4 regions of the Streptomyces sp. G45 genome follow, and region 2 is predicted to be linked to each of the others. Evidence: riboswitches for the same ligand, from Rfam matches in the RefSeq annotation. Region 2 holds a riboswitch; each other region holds the start of a gene.
The links. Region 2 has a riboswitch for cobalamin ahead of ACOBQU_RS24300 (CbtB domain-containing protein). Riboswitches for the same ligand answer to the same signal wherever they lie in the genome.
Positions count from the first base shown of each region.

Region 1 (3,802 bases), 2.7 Mb from region 2:
CCGCTCCCGCCCAGGTCATAGCGGACCCCGATCGCCGTGATGATGCCGGTCACGTACCGGTTCACCTCCTCGAAGTCCATCAGCGTCGAGAACAGCTCCCGCAGCGCCGTCGCACCCGGGTCGGTGCCCAGCAGGGCCATCTGCGCGCGGGTGTTGTCGAGGACGCGGGCCCCCACCGGGTGCCGCTCCGCGTGGTAGCTGTCGAGAAGGCCCTCCGGCGCCCGGCCGTTGACCTCGGCGGCCAGCTTCCAGCCCAGGTTGAACGCGTCCTGCACGCCCAGGTTGAGCCCCTGGCCGCCGGTCGGCGGATGGATGTGCGCCGCGTCCCCGGCCAGCAGCACCCGGCCGACGCGGTAGCGCTCGGCCTGCCGCGTGGCGTCGGTGAACCGGGACAGCCAACGCGGCGTGTGCGCCCCGAAGTCGGTGCCCGCGACGGCCCGCAGCCGCGCCTTGAACTCCTCCAGGGTCGGCCCCGCGCCGCGGTCCTCCGCCACACCCTCGGCGGGCACGATGATCCGGTACACGCCCTTGTTCCCGTCCACGTCGGGAAGGACGCCGAACCGCAGCTGGGTCCTGCGGACCTCCTCGACGACGGCGGCGACCGCCTCCGGGGCCTCGGTCACCTCCATGTCCCCGAGCAGCGTCTCGACCTTGGCGGGCTCACCGGGGAAGCCGACGCCGAGCAGCTTGCGCACCGTGCTGCGCCCGCCGTCGCAGCCGACGGCGTAGCGGGCGCGCAGGCTCGTGCCGTCGGCCAGTTCGAGGTTCACGCCGTCCTCGTCCTGGCTCAGCCCGACCACCGTGTGGCCGCGCCGGATCTCGGCGCCGAGTTCGCACGCCCACTCCTCCAGCAGCCGCTCGGTGACCGGCTGCGGCGTGGCCAGACCGTACGGGTGAGCGGTGTCCATCCCTGCGGGCCACGGCTTCATGATGCCGCCGAAGAGGCCTCCGACCTGGAACGTCTCGCTGGCCGCGCGGAACCGGTCGAGCAGGCCCCGCTGATCCATGATCTCGACGCTGCGCGCGTGCAGGCCACGCCCGCGGGACTGCCCGGACGGCTCGGTCAGCTTGTCGAGGACGACGGTGCGCACTCCCGCGAGACGCAGCTCACCGGCCAGCATCAGCCCGGTGGGCCCGGCGCCGACAACGACCACGTCGATCATGAGAACTCCCGTTTACGCAGGTCATGGCTGTAGGCCAGGCATTCTGCGGCAGGGCGGGGGCCTTGCCGCAAGGCCCCCCGTGCGCTATACGTTGAGAGTGGCGAGGAGGCAGCGGCCCCCTCGCCTTTCTTGTGCGTCCAGCCCACGGTCCGGCCCACGCCGCCCCGACCTGGGGCCGGGGCCCGCGCGCCGTCCAAGCCCGCACCCGCACCGCCCGCCAGGCCCGCATCGGCGCCACCGCCAGGCGCGCCCCTGCACCCACACCCACGCCCACATACCCATGCGTCCGCGCGCGCCGCCCCGCATCCAGATCACGGACACCCTGTCCCACCCGCCCCGTCACCCTCTAGGCTGGCCCGTGCAGCTGGTTCGCCCCGTCCGCCAGGCGGGAGGCGTCGCAAGAGGGAACCCGGTGGGAATCCGGGACTGCCCCGCAGCGGTGAGCGGGAACGACCGCCGTCAGAAGCACTGGATCCGACGTACGGGGTCTGGGAAGCGACGGCCAGTAGGTGTCCTCACAGGGTGAGGACGTGCCCGCGAGTCCGAAGACCTGCCACCTGCCCGTGCGCGACCCGTTCGCGCGCGGACATCCCGGTGACCTCGTGGGCGGGTCGGCGTACATACCAGGCGGACGGGCGTGCCGGGCGGCACGCGCTCCCGTGCCGCCCGGTCCGTCACCCCTTCGCGCCCGCGTCCCGTCCCCGGGACCTCAGGGACTCATCTCGCGAAGGAGATCTCCGTGACCACCAAGCCCGCAGCCGCGGCAGCACGGGCCACCGTGTACGGCTACCCCCGTCAGGGACAGCACCGGGAACTGAAGAAGGCCGTCGAGGGCTACTGGAAGGGCCGCGTCACCGCGGACTCACTGCGCTCGACCGCCGCCCGACTGCGCCGCGCCACCTGGCAGCGGCTCGCCGACACCGGTGTCCACGAGGTGCCCAGCGGCGACTTCTCGTACTACGACCACGTCCTGGACACCACCGTCATGGTCGGGGCGATCCCCGAACGGCACCGCGAGGCCGTCGCGGCCGACGCGCTCGACGGCTACTTCGCCATGGCGCGCGGCACCCAGGACGTGGCGCCGCTGGAGATGACGAAGTGGTTCGACACCAACTACCACTACCTGGTGCCGGAACTGGGACCGGATACGGTGTTCACGGCCGACTCCTCCCGGCAGGTCGCGGAGTTCGGTGAGGCGAGCGCGCTCGGCCTCGCGGCCCGGCCCGTGCTCGTCGGGCCCGTCACCTACCTGCTGCTCGCCAAGCCCGCACCGGGCGTGCCCGCCGGTTTCGACCCGCTCACACTGCTCGACCGGCTGCTCCCGGTGTACGCCGAGGTCCTCGCCGACCTGCGCGCGGCGGGCGCCGAGTGGGTGCAGCTCGACGAGCCCGCCCTCGTGCAGGACCGCTCCCCCGGAGAGCTGAACGCCGCCGCCCGCGCCTACCGTGACCTGGGCGCCCTCACGGACCGGCCGAAGCTGCTGGTCGCCTCGTACTTCGACCGGCTCGGCGAGGCCCTGCCCGTCCTGGCCAAGGCCCCCGTCGACGGGCTCGCCCTGGACTTCACGGGACCCGCGGCCGCCAACCTGGACGCCCTCGCCGCGGTCGGCGGGCTGCCCGGCAAGCGCCTGGTCGCGGGCGTCGTCGACGGCCGCAACGTCTGGGTCAACGACCTGGAGGCGTCCCTGGCCGCGCTGGGCACCCTGCTGGGCCTCGCCGACCGCGTCGACGTGGCCGCCTCCTGCTCCCTGCTGCACGTGCCGCTCGACGCGGCCGCCGAGCGGGACATCGCGCCGCAGATCCTGCGCTGGCTGGCCTTCGCCCAGCAGAAGACCGCCGAGGTCGTCACCCTCGCCAAGGGCCTCGCCCAGGGCACCGGCGCGATCGCCGCCGAACTCGCCGCCAACCGCGCCGACCTGGACTCCCGCGCCCGTTCCCCGATCACGTACGACTCCGCCGTGCGGGCCCGCGCCGCCGCCGTCACCGCGGCCGACGCCCGCCGCTCACCCGCGTACGCCGAGCGCGCCGCCGCGCAGCGCGCCCACCTCGGTCTGCCGCTGCTGCCCACCACGACCATCGGGTCCTTCCCGCAGACCGCTGAACTGCGCGCCGCCCGCGCCGACCTGCGCGCGGGCCGGACCGACCAGGCCGACTACGAGGAGCGCGTGCGGGCCGAGGTCCAGGAGGTGGTGTCCTTCCAGGAGAAGGCGGGCCTGGACGTGCTGGTGCACGGCGAGGCCGAGCGCAACGACATGGTCCAGTACTTCGCCGAGCAGCTGACGGGCTACCTCGCCACGCGGCACGGCTGGGTGCAGTCGTACGGCACGCGCTACGTCCGGCCGCCGGTCCTCGCCGGTGACGTCTCCCGCCCCGAGCCGATGACGGTCCGCTGGACGGCCTACGCCCAGTCCCTCACCGAACGCCCCGTCAAGGGCATGCTCACCGGGCCGGTCACCATGCTCGCCTGGTCGTTCGTCCGCGACGACCAGCCACTCGCCGACACCGCCCGCCAAGTCGCCCTCGCCCTGCGCGACGAGGTGGCCGACCTGGAGGCGGCGGGCACCTCCGTCATCCAGGTCGACGAGCCCGCGCTGCGCGAGACGCTGCCGCTGCGCGCCGCCGACCGCGCCGCGTACCTGG
Region 1 covers NZ_JBMUZU010000001.1:8,497,089-8,500,890, reverse strand. Annotated here, with positions in the region: gene ACOBQU_RS36335 (FAD-dependent monooxygenase) at 1-1,163, opposite strand, end outside; cobalamin riboswitch at 1,512-1,735, shown strand; gene metE (5-methyltetrahydropteroyltriglutamate--homocysteine S-methyltransferase) at 1,903-3,802, shown strand, end outside.
Region 1: linked by a shared signal. The riboswitch ahead of metE (5-methyltetrahydropteroyltriglutamate--homocysteine S-methyltransferase) and the one ahead of ACOBQU_RS24300 (CbtB domain-containing protein) in region 2 are both predicted to bind cobalamin.

Region 2 (3,802 bases):
GATCGGGCGCGTTCCAGGGGGACGCCGAGCTGCGCGGGGCGGCGGGCGCGCTGGCGGGGACGGCCCGGGTCAGACAGGGCGTCTCCGGCACCTACGAGATCACCGTCACCTGCGACGGCCACCCGCACCAGGGCGTGGGCACCGTCCAGGTGACCGGCGCGGGCCCCACCCCCGTCTCCCCGGTGCGCGCGGGCGGCGGCGGCACCGCCCCCCTGACCCCCACGGTCGCCACGGCGGAGGAGGCCGGACCCGGCAGGCGCCACGCCGTCGTGGGCCTGGTGCTCGCCGGTGCGGCGGCCGTCGCCGTGGCGCTGCGCAGCGTCCGTCGGCGCCGCCCCGAGTGAGCCGCCGCCATGACCGGGCCGGAGCCCGACGGCGGCCCCCCGCACGGCACGAGCCGTCTCGTCATGGGGACGGCCTGGGCGGTGCTCCTGGTGGGCCTGTGGCTGTGGGGCAACGAGATCACCGACGTACGCGGCGGGCTCTCCGATCCGACGACCGGTGACGTCGCCGCCGTGGGCCGCCCCGCCGGGGTCGACCTGCCGCGCGCCCACGACCCCCTGGACCCCGCGCGCCCGCAGCGCGTCGACGTGCCGTCCCTCGGCGTACGCGCCCCGGTCGTGGCCCGCGGCCTCGACCCGCGCGGCGCGATCGACCCGCCGCCGTACGCGCAGCCCGGCGTCGTCGGCTGGTACGGAGGCGGCGTGCGGCCCGGTGCCGCCGGGCCCGCCCTGCTCGTCGGGCACGTGGACACCGAGACCCGGCCCGCGGTCTTCTACCACCTGAGCGCGGTGCGCCCCGGCGAGAAGATCCGCGTGACCCGCGACGACGGCTCCCTCGCCGAGTTCACCGTGGACGACGTCCAGGTGCTCGGCGGGAACGACTTCGACGCGCGGCGGGCCTACGGGCCCCGGGAGGCAGGACGGGCCGAGCTGCGCCTGATCACCTGCGGCGGCACCTTCGACCGGGCCAGCCGCACCTACTCGGCGAACGTCGTCGTCTCCGCCTACCTCACCGGGGTGGACCGCTAGCCCTCGGCGGCACTCCGGGTGCCGCGCAGCGCGCGCAGCCCCAGGCCGCCGAAGACCGCCGCGAACACCGCCCACAGCAGCACGTGCGACGCCAGGGACAGCATCCGGAAGTCCCACAGCAGCGTCGGGCTGACCGGCACCGGGTCCGGGTTGTCCGGCAGCGCCCACAGCAGCGCGAGGACCGCCACTGCCGTCACGGCCGCCGCGCCCTGGCGCACCGGCAGCGGGCGGTGCGCCAGGCGCACGTACACCTGCCACACCAGGAACATGCCGAGCACGCTCACGGCGACCGCGCCCAGCCACATCTCCTGCCGGTCGCCGACCGTGCCGGAGTCGCCGACGCCCGGCGGGTTCGCCGGATAGCGCAGCGCCGGGAACAGGGACACGGCGCAGAACGCCGCCGCGCAGCAAGCGAGCGCCCTCGGCCAGGGGTGCGCGCGCGGGTCGCGCCGGTGCACGACGGCGTATGCGACGGCGAACAGCACGCCGATCGCGAGGCCCGCGACGACCAGGGCGATGACCAGGCCCGCGTGCTGGGTCGAGCGCGAGAACAGCTCCTCGTGGTGCTGCACCGCGCCGCCCGCGGGCTCGTGCTCGTGGGAGCGGGCCTCCTCCGCGCGGATCGCCCTGTCCATCAGGGGCTCGGCGAGCAGCAGCGAGAACAGACCGGCGGCGAGCCCGCCGAGGCCCCCGGCCGCGAGGCCGCGGCCGAGCAACGACAGCACGGGCGAGGCCGTGACCGGGGCGGACGCGGAGTCAGGGGGGCCGGTGGGTGAAGTCCGGGGAGCGGTGAGGGAGTTCGGGGAGTCAGGGGACGACGTCATGGCGCGCGCGGCCCCGATCAGTGGCAGGGGGCACCGAAGAGGTGCCGTCCGTCGTGCGCGAACTCGTGCAGGTAGTCGCCGGTCGCCGAGACCAGCGAGCCGTTGTCCATGAAGACGGCGTACAGCGCGATCAGCGCCACGATCGCGGCGGCCGCCGCGATCAGCCAGTCGCGGGTCTGGATGGTCGCGGACTGTACGGCGGCGTGCTCGGACTGTGGTGCGGTGTGCGCGGCGGAAGCGGACATGCCGTCACTCTCCTTCTGGGGTTTCCACGCCCCATGGCAGGAGGACGACGGGTCAGTTCCTGACTTCCCCGCGCGCCGACAGCACGCGCCCGGGGTCACAGTGGCGGGACCGTCCCGGAGTCGCACCGGGTTCCTGGCAACCGTCGCCTCGATGTATGGACTTGTCGCCGGGAGAGTCCCAGGTGGTCATGGACACTGTCAACCAGGTCAAGTGAGCCGGGCGGCGGCGCACAGGCGCCCGGAGCGGGCGCGCGCGCCCGCGCGCGTGTGGCGCCCGGAACGTGTGCGGTGGGCCGGGACGCACCTGGCCCGGTCAACGACCCGCTCCCCCTGGAGCCGCCGACCGGGCTGGTCCTCGACCGCGCGCGCACGAGCTGCGGGAGGAACCCGGCGTCGGCGCGGGAGGCCTTGGTGGTCCGCTCCCCGACGCGGGGCGCGGTCCTCGGTCAACTCAGGCCGGGGGCTTGGGCCGTGTAGCTGACTCTAGAGCGGAAGGCGACCGCGGCCTAGGGGCGTTTGACGCCAGCACCCGGGCCGCCCGCACCGTCCCGGCCGGGGCGGGTGCCGTCCCCGCTCGCGCGGGCGACCCCGTCCGTGCGGGCCACCCCGTCCGCGCGGGCCCCGTCGCCCCGCAGCACCGCGTCGTCGAGCGTCCCCTCGATCACCGCCTGGGCGACCGCGTCCATCACCAGGCGCTCGCGGCGCGCGTACCGCCGCAGCGTGTCGAACGCGCCGTCGAGCCCCGACCCCCAGCGCTCGGCGAGGATGCCCTTGGCCTGCTCGATGCGGATGCGGCTGGTCAGGGCCGACTGGAGCTGCTGCGCCAGCACCCGGTACGAGGCGTACGTACGGTGGTTGCGCAGCCCGACCGCGGCGGCCTCGGCGAGCGCCCGGGCGAGTTCCACTCCGCCGTCGCCCGCGCCCCCGCGCGCCCCCGCGGGGTCGGCCCGCGGGACGAACACGTTCAGGGCGCCGAACACGTCGTCGCGCTCCCGCAGCGGCACCGCGAACGTGCAGGCCACGCCCCGCGCGCGGGCCCGCGCCGTGAAGGCGGGCCAGCGCACCAGCGCGTCGCCGGAGCCGAGCCGCACCGGCGGCACCGCCCGGCCGCTGCCGTACGCCTCGACGCAGGGCCCGCCGCGCCGCTGCGCCTCGAGCAGCTCCCGCGCCAGCTCGCCCCCGCGGCGGCTCACCGCCAGGCGCGCCCCGCCGTCCGCCGCGTCCGGGTCCGCGTACATCACCCCCGCGGCGAGGGCGTCGAGGAGTTCGGCGCAGTGCTGGCTCACGCGGCCCAGGTGCCGCCCCGCGTCGAAGTCGTCGCTGACCGTGTCGACGGCCTCGACGAGGGCCCGGGCCAGCTGGAGCTGTGAGGCGCGGTCGGGCATGGGCGTTCCCTTCTCCACCGCCCCCCACGGCAGCTCGCCTACCCCGCTTCCGGACGCTGTAACAGCTCTCCAACAGGTGCCTTCGCGCATCCGTCCGCCCTCGTGGGGCGCACTGTGTTATGTCAGGATTGACCACTGAACCGTGCGCCCAAGGGGGAGTGGATGTACCGCAACAACACAGGTCGCGTACGGGGGATCGCGGCCCGGGGACGGCGGCTCCGGCGCTCCTGGCGGGCGCGGCCCTGCTGCTCTCCGCCCTCTCGGGGTGCTCGTCCGACGGCGGTGACGGCGAGGGCGAGGGGGACGGCGCGACGCGC
Region 2 covers NZ_JBMUZU010000001.1:5,756,454-5,760,255, forward strand. Annotated here, with positions in the region: gene ACOBQU_RS24285 (hypothetical protein) at 1-344, shown strand, start outside; gene ACOBQU_RS24290 (class F sortase) at 354-1,031, shown strand; gene ACOBQU_RS24295 (CbtA family protein) at 1,028-1,756, opposite strand; gene ACOBQU_RS24300 (CbtB domain-containing protein) at 1,873-2,100, opposite strand; cobalamin riboswitch at 2,134-2,280, opposite strand; gene ACOBQU_RS24305 (ANTAR domain-containing protein) at 2,607-3,485, opposite strand; gene ACOBQU_RS24310 (glycoside hydrolase family 6 protein) at 3,644-3,802, shown strand, end outside.

Region 3 (3,802 bases), 920 kb from region 2:
CGTCGCGCTGGTCACCCTCAGCATCGGCGACGGCGGCGAACTGCTCGACGCCGTCGACGACCGCTTCGACGGCCTGGTCGTCGCCGCGTTCGGCGCCGGACACGCGCCGAAGTGGCTGGTCGAGCCGCTCGCCAAGCTCGCCGACCGCATCCCCGTCGTCCTGGCCTCCCGCACCGGCGCGGGCCCGCTGCTCAGCGAGACCTACCGCGGCCCCGGCTCCGAGGCCGACCTGCTCTCCCGCGGCCTGCTCTCCGCGGGCCCCCTCGACGCCCCCAAGGCCCGGCTGCTGCTGTACGCGCTCCTCGCGGACGGCGCCGACCGGGAGGCGACCCGGGCCGCCTTCCGCCGCCTCCAGCACGGCTGACGCACGGACGCACGGACGCGGGGGCACGGGCGGCGGAGGGGCGCGCACGGGCCGGGCACGCGGCCACAATGGACCCATGGGCCCCGCCACCAGCGAGTTCGTCCGCGCCACCCCGCCCCCGTACGGCGGCGGGGTCGTCTCCGCCGTGGGCTACCGGAGCCGGGGCCAGACCCCGGGCCTGCACCGGGGCCTGCCGTCCCCGTACCTGACGCTGATCTTCTCGCTCGACGGGCCCGTCGTCACCGGCGCCACCCCCGACCAGGCCGCCGGGCCCGGCGCCGCCCGCACCGAGATCGTCGTGGGCGGCCTGCACCAGAGCCCCGCGTACGTGGTGCGGCCCGAGCACGAGGCGGGCATCCAGCTCGCCCTGCACCCGCTCGCCGCCCGCGCCCTCCTCGGCCTGCCCGCCGCCGAACTGACCGGGCGGCTCGTCACCGACGGCACGGACGTCCTCGGGCGGGCCGCCGCCGACGTACGGGAGCAACTGTGCGCGGCCGACACCTGGGGCGAGCGGTTCGCCCGCCTGAACGCCTACCTGGCCCGCCGCGCGGCCGACGGGTCCGGCGCGGTGCGGCCGGAGGTCGCCGAGGCCTGGGCCTGGCTCGCCCGGCGCCGCGGCGCGGGCACGCTGCCCGGCCTCGCCGCGCACGTGGCGCTCAGCGAGCGCCGCCTGACCGCGCTGTTCCGCGCCGAGACCGGCGTCACCCCCAAGCAGGCCGCCCGCCTCATGCGCTTCCAGCACGCGAAGGGCCGCGCGGCCCGCGCCTTCGCCGCGGGCGCGCCCCTGGACCTCGCGCGCGTCGCCGCCGACAGCGGCTACTACGACCACTCCCACCTCGTACGGGACTTCCGCCAGTACACCGGCCTCAGCCCCAGCGCCTGGCTCGCCGAAGAGTGCCGGAATATCCAAGCCGGGGGACACCGCGACGGCGAAGACTGACCCCATGAACGACATCAACGCCGCAAACGCCACCAAAGCTGATGAAACGCACCAGAGCGGTGCGCACTCCGGCACACCCGCCGACGGCCGGAACCTGCGCGCCCCCGACGTCTGGCCCTCCCTCCAGGCCCACGACGCCCCCGCCCTGATCGACTTCCTCGTCTCCACCGTCGGCTTCCTGCGCACCGCCGTCCACGAGGACGGCGGCCGCGTCGCCCACGCCCAGCTCGACTGGCCCGAGGGCGGCGGCATCATGCTCGGCGACCACGACCCCGCGTCCTCCGCGTACTGCCTGGACCCCGGCACGTTCGGGGCGTACGTCGTCACGGACCGCGTCGACGACCTGTACCGGCGGGTCACGGCGGCGGGCGCGAAGGTGCTGCGGCCGCTCGCCGACCAGCCCTATGGCAGCCGCGAGTTCACCATCGCCGACCCCGAGGGCAACAAGTGGTCCTTCGGGACCTACCGCGGTGAGCCCCGCCCCGACCAGGGGTGACGGCCAGGGGCGACGGCCCTGCCCGCCGGGGCGGGGTGATAGCTTGCGCACGCCAGTCGCGCCCGCACCCGGGCCAGGGAATCCGGTGGGAATCCGGAACTGACGCGCAGCGGTGAGGGGGACGGGCGGGGCCAGCGGCCACTGGGCGTGCGGACGCCCGGGAAGGCGGCCCCGTCCGGACGAACTCGAGTCCGAAGACCTGCTGGCACCGCCGCCCGGGCGCCGGGCGGCGGGGTTTCGCAGACCAGGCTCCGCGCATGAGCCATGAGACCCGGGAAGTCCTGTGCCCCACGTTGTCCCGCCCGCCGTCGCCGTCGCCGTCGCCGCCGTTCACCGCCCCGCGCGGCGCGTGCGCCGTACCGCCCTGCTCGCCGCGGGGCTCGTCCTCCTCACGGCCTGCGGCGGCCCCGCCGCCCGCCACGACGACCGGGCCGGGGCCGACGGCTTCCCGGTGACCGTCACCGCCTGCGGCGCGAAGGTCCGCGTCGACGCGCCGCCCCGGCGGGCCGTCTCCCTCGACCAGGGCTCCAGCGAGATCCTGCTCTCCCTCGGCCTCGCCGACCGCATGGCCGGGACCGGCACCTGGACCGACCCGGTCCGCCCCGACCTGAAGGCGGCCAACGCCAAGGTCGAGCGCCTCGCCGACCGCTACCCCTCCCTGGAGAAGGTCCTCTCCAAGGAGCCGGACTTCGTCAGCGCGTCGTTCCTGTACACCGTCGGCAAGGGCGGCGTCGCCGACCGCGCCAAGTTCACCGGGCTCGGCGTGCCCGTCTACGTCTCGCCCACCGACTGCGCGGGCAAGGACAACAGCGGCGACGGCGACGGCAAGCGCGTGCGGACCCTCACCATGGACACCGTCTACGGCGAGATCCGCGACCTCGCCCGGATCTTCGACGTCGAGGAGCGCGGCGAACGCCTGATCGCGGACCTCAAGGCGCGCACCGCGAAGGCCGCCCGCACGGCGAAGGCCGCCCGCACGGCGAAGGCACCGAAGGGGTCCCGGACGTCCGTCGCGTACTGGTTCTCCGACTCCAAGGCCCCGTACATCGCGGGCTGCTGCGGCGCGCCCGGCGTCATCACCCGCACCCTCGGCCTGCGCAACGCCTTCGCCGACACCCGCGCCGAATGGCCCCAGGTCAACTGGGAGACCGTCGCCGACCGCGACCCGGACGTCCTGGTCATCGGCGACCTCACGCGCAAGGCGCAGTCGGCGGAGAGCGCCCGCGCGAAGATCGCGTTCCTGGAGTCCCACCCCGTCACCAGGAACCTCACCGCCGTGAAGAAGAAGCGGTACGTGCTGCTCAGCGGCCAGGCCCTGAACCCGACGATCCGCACGGTCGACGGCATCGAGCAGGTCGCGGCGGGCCTGCGGACGTTCGGCCTGGCGCGGTGAGCGCGGCGGACGTCCGGCCCCGCGCGGTGAGCGCCGCCGCGCGCGCCACCCTGCTGGGCGCCGTGGGGCTCGCCGCCCTGCTGCTGTCCGTGGCCGTCTCCGTCACCATCGGCCCGGCGGACATCTCCGTGCCGGACGTGTGGTCGGCGGTGGCCGCGCACCTCGGCTGGGGCGAGCCCGAACTCACCCCGCTGCGCGACGGGATCGTCTGGAACCTGCGCATGCCGCGCACCCTCCTCGCGGGCGTGTGCGGGGCGGGCCTCGCGGTGTGCGGCGCCGTGCTCCAGTCCCTGCTGCGCAACCCGCTCGCGGACCCCTTCGTCCTCGGCGTCTCCTCCGGGGCGTCCACGGGCGCCGTCGCCGTGGTGGTCCTCGGCGTCGGCGGGGGCGTGCTCACGCTGTCCACCGGGGCGTTCGCCGGGGCCATCGGCGCCTTCGCGTTCGTGCTGCTGCTCAGCCGGGCCCTCGGCGCGACCGCGGACCGCGTGGTCCTCTCCGGGGTCGCCGCCATGCAGTTCTTCTCCGCCGTCACCTCCTTCGTCATCCTGACGTCGGCCGACGCGGAGACCACCCGGGGCGTGCTGTTCTGGCTGCTCGGCTCGCTGAGCG
Region 3 covers NZ_JBMUZU010000001.1:6,672,166-6,675,967, forward strand. Annotated here, with positions in the region: gene ACOBQU_RS28155 (asparaginase) at 1-364, shown strand, start outside; gene ACOBQU_RS28160 (helix-turn-helix domain-containing protein) at 441-1,304, shown strand; gene ACOBQU_RS28165 (VOC family protein) at 1,309-1,800, shown strand; cobalamin riboswitch at 1,876-2,001, shown strand; gene ACOBQU_RS28170 (ABC transporter substrate-binding protein) at 2,150-3,193, shown strand; gene ACOBQU_RS28175 (FecCD family ABC transporter permease) at 3,190-3,802, shown strand, end outside.
Region 3: linked by a shared signal. The riboswitch ahead of ACOBQU_RS28170 (ABC transporter substrate-binding protein) and the one ahead of ACOBQU_RS24300 (CbtB domain-containing protein) in region 2 are both predicted to bind cobalamin.

Region 4 (3,802 bases), 2.5 Mb from region 2:
ATCGGCTACATCGGTCTGACGGCGTTCGTCCTCAACGTGGTGGTGACCGTCGTCCTCACCGTCGTCCTGAGGGCCCTCAAGGCCCCCGAGGGCGTCGACGAGACGTCTCCCGAGGACTACACGGCGGACGCCGGGGACGCGGGCGTCCGGGCCGAGCTGCCGAAGGTGGGCGCCGGGCACTGATCCGCGCCCTACGCGAGGATGGCCCCATGAGACGACGTCTGCTGCCGCCCGTGTGCCTGCTGCTCGCCCTGACGGGGTGCGGTACGGAGGACTCCGGTGCGGGATCCGCCCCGGACCGCGCCGAGTTGGAGGCGCGGGCCCGGGCGGCGCAGACCGTCGTCGAGCACGTGTACGTGACCGAGGCCGACGGGTACACGGCGGCGACCCAGTCCGCGGGCGTGCTCGGCGCCGACGGCTTCCAGGTCACGTACGTGCACAAGCGCGGCGGCGGGCGGATCGCCCTGCGCGTCGACCGCGGCACCGTCGACGACGCGAACTGCCGCACCGTCCCGCCTGCGGCCAGCAGGTGCGAGAAGGACGGTCCGGGCTGGTACCGCGTGACCGGCCAGGCGCACGAATACGCCCGCTCCGAGAACGGGCTGCGCGTCCAGGTCTCCGCCGACCGCGGGGCCGTCGGCCGGGACGTGCTGCGCGCCGCCGCCGAGCGCGCCCACCGCGCCGACGACCGCGAACTCGACGCGATCCTGCCGAGGCCCGCGGACCCCATGGGCCTGCCCACGGACGGCGGCGACACGGGCACGCCCGCCACGCCCCGCACACCCAGCACACCCACCGCCCCCGTGGAGCGCGGCGACCTGCCGGAGTTCGGCGACCAGGCGCCGACGGACCCACCGCACGTCGGCGGCTGAGGAAGCGGGAAAACGGGGCCCGCCACCGCCGCCCTCGGGCACACTGCCGCGCATGGACATCACCATCAGACGGGTGCGGCCGGACGAGTACGCGGCGCTGGGCACCCTCACGGCCGAGGTCTACGCGGACGCCGGTCTGCTGGCCTTCGACGAGGCCGACGGGTACCGGGAGCAGCTGCGGGACGTGGCCGGGCGGGACGCCGCCGCCGAGGTCCTGGTGGCCGTCGAGGGCGAGCGGCTGCTCGGCGGCGTGACGTACGTGCCGTCGGCGGGCGGGCCGCTCGCCGAGATCTGCCGGGACGGCGAGGCCGAGATCCGCATGCTGGCCGTCGGCCGCGAGGCGCGCGGCCGGGGCGCGGGCGAAGCCCTCGTACGCGACTGCGCCCGCCGAGCCCGCGCCGCCGGGCGCACGGCGCTGGTGCTGTCCACCCAGCCCGCGATGGGCGCGGCGCAGCGGCTGTACGTGCGCCTGGGCTTCGTCCGCGCCCCGCGCCGGGACTGGGAGCCGCTGCCCGGCCTTCCGCTGCTCGCCTACGCGTTGCCGCTGTAGACCGCCGTAGGCCGCCGTAGGCCCCTGTAGACCCCCGTAGGCCCCTGTAGACCGCTGTGAACGGCGGTGCGGCCGGGGCCGTGTGCCGCCGCGCCCGCCGCCGTGCGGACCGCCGCGCGCACCCCCGCGGTTGACGCCCGACGGCACCTTCCGGTGAGGTCTGCGTCACCCTCCGACACAACATCTAGGGGCGCTTCCAGAAGCCAGCACAAGATGTATGCTCGTGCTCGCTGTCGCCGCAGGGGAATCCGGTGCAAGTCCGGAACTGTCCCGCAACGGTGTACGTGTGCGCTTTTGCGTACCCATCAGTCCGAGGACCTGCCGACAGCGCGCCCGTACCGCCCGGTCCGGGCGCCAGATGTCCGGGCCTCGTGGAGTGGGCTGAAGGACGCGCAGTACGCCACCGCCGCGCGCGGTCGCGCCCGCGTGCCCTCGTCCCGCCGCCAGGCCCCGAGCCGAGCGAGGGAGAGCACCACGTGACCATCGCGCCCGCCGAGCCCGCGTCAGCGCAGGCCGCAGCCGGTAACGAGACCGCCGAGCGGTCCGCGCCGACCACCGACGGTCCCGGTACCGCGCTGTTGCGCACCCTGACCGACCTCACCGCCGACCTCCCCGACGCCGACCCCGGCCGGGTCGCCGCCGCCGCGCTGCGCGGCCGCTCGGCGAAGGCCGACGAGGCGGAGCTGAGGGAACTCGCCACCGAGGCCGCCGCCGGGCTCATCTCCGAGGACCCCGCGTACTCCCGGCTCGCCGCCCGCCTGCTGACCATCGGCATCCGCGAGGAGGCCGCGTCGCAGGGCGTGACGTCGTTCTCCGAGTCGGTCGCGGTGGGGCACCGCGAGGGCCTGATCGCCGACCGCACCGCCGCGTTCGCCGCCCGGCACGCCGCCCGCCTCGACGGGCTCGTGGAGGCCGCCCTCGCCGACGGCGCCGACCGCCGCTTCGGCTACTTCGGCCTGCGCACCCTGCACAGCCGCTATCTGCTGCGGCACCCGATCACCCGCAAGGTCATCGAGACGCCGCAGCACTTCATGCTGCGCGTGGCCGCCGGGCTCGCCGAGGACGACAGCGAGCGCGCGCTCGACGAGGTCGCCGCGCTGTACGGCCTGATGAGCCGCCTGGACTACCTGCCGTCCTCGCCGACGCTCTTCAACTCCGGCACCCGGCACCCGCAGATGTCCAGCTGCTACCTGCTCGACTCGCCGCTTGACGAGCTGGACTCCATCTACGACCGCTACCACCAGGTGGCGCGCCTGTCGAAGCACGCGGGCGGCATCGGCCTGTCGTACTCCCGCATCCGCTCGCGCGGCTCGCTGATCCGCGGCACCAACGGGCACTCCAACGGCATCGTGCCGTTCCTGAAGACCCTCGACGCGTCGGTGGCGGCGGTCAACCAGGGCGGCCGCCGCAAGGGCGCCGCCGCGGTCTACCTGGAGACCTGGCACTCCGACATCGAGGAGTTCCTGGAGCTGCGCGACAACACGGGCGAGGACGCCCGGCGCACCCACAACCTGAACCTGGCGCACTGGATCCCCGACGAGTTCATGCGCCGCGTCGCCGCCGACCAGGAGTGGTCGCTGTTCTCGCCCTCCGACGTGCCCGACCTTGTCGACCTGTGGGGCGAGGAGTTCGACGCGGCGTACAAGAAGGCGGAGGCGGCCGGTCTCGCGCAGAAGACCATGCCCGCGCGCGAGCTGTACGGCCGGATGATGCGCGCCCTCGCGCAGACCGGCAACGGCTGGATGACCTTCAAGGACACCTCCAACCGGACGGCCAACCAGACCGCCGAGCCCGGCCACACCGTGCACTCCTCCAACCTGTGCACGGAGATCCTGGAGGTCACCGACGACGGCGAGACGGCCGTCTGCAACCTCGGCTCGGTGAACCTCGGGGCGTTCGTCGACACGGCGGCCGGGGACATCGACTGGGAGCGGCTCGACGCCACCGTCCGCACGGCCGTGACGTTCCTCGACCGCGTCGTGGACATCAACTTCTACCCGACCGAGCAGGCGGGGCGCTCCAACGCCAAGTGGCGCCCGGTGGGCCTGGGCGCCATGGGCCTCCAGGACGTCTTCTTCCAGCTGCGCCTGCCCTTCGACTCCCCCGAGGCCAAGGCGCTGTCGACGAGGATCGCCGAGCGGATCATGCTGGCCGCGTACGAGGCGTCGGCGGACCTGGCCGAGCGCCACGGGCCGCTGCCCGCCTGGGAGAAGACCCGCACCGCGCGCGGCGTGCTGCACCCGGACCACTACGACACCGAGCAGGCCTGGCCCGAGCGCTGGGAGGCGCTGCGGGCGCGCATCGGGAAGGTCGGCCTGCGCAACTCGCTGCTGCTCGCCATCGCCCCGACGGCGACCATCGCGTCCATCGCGGGCGTCTA
Region 4 covers NZ_JBMUZU010000001.1:3,232,753-3,236,554, forward strand. Annotated here, with positions in the region: gene mctP (monocarboxylate uptake permease MctP) at 1-183, shown strand, start outside; gene ACOBQU_RS12940 (hypothetical protein) at 210-872, shown strand; gene ACOBQU_RS12945 (GNAT family N-acetyltransferase) at 925-1,422, shown strand; cobalamin riboswitch at 1,640-1,762, shown strand; gene ACOBQU_RS12950 (ribonucleoside-diphosphate reductase subunit alpha) at 1,899-3,802, shown strand, end outside.
Region 4: linked by a shared signal. The riboswitch ahead of ACOBQU_RS12950 (ribonucleoside-diphosphate reductase subunit alpha) and the one ahead of ACOBQU_RS24300 (CbtB domain-containing protein) in region 2 are both predicted to bind cobalamin.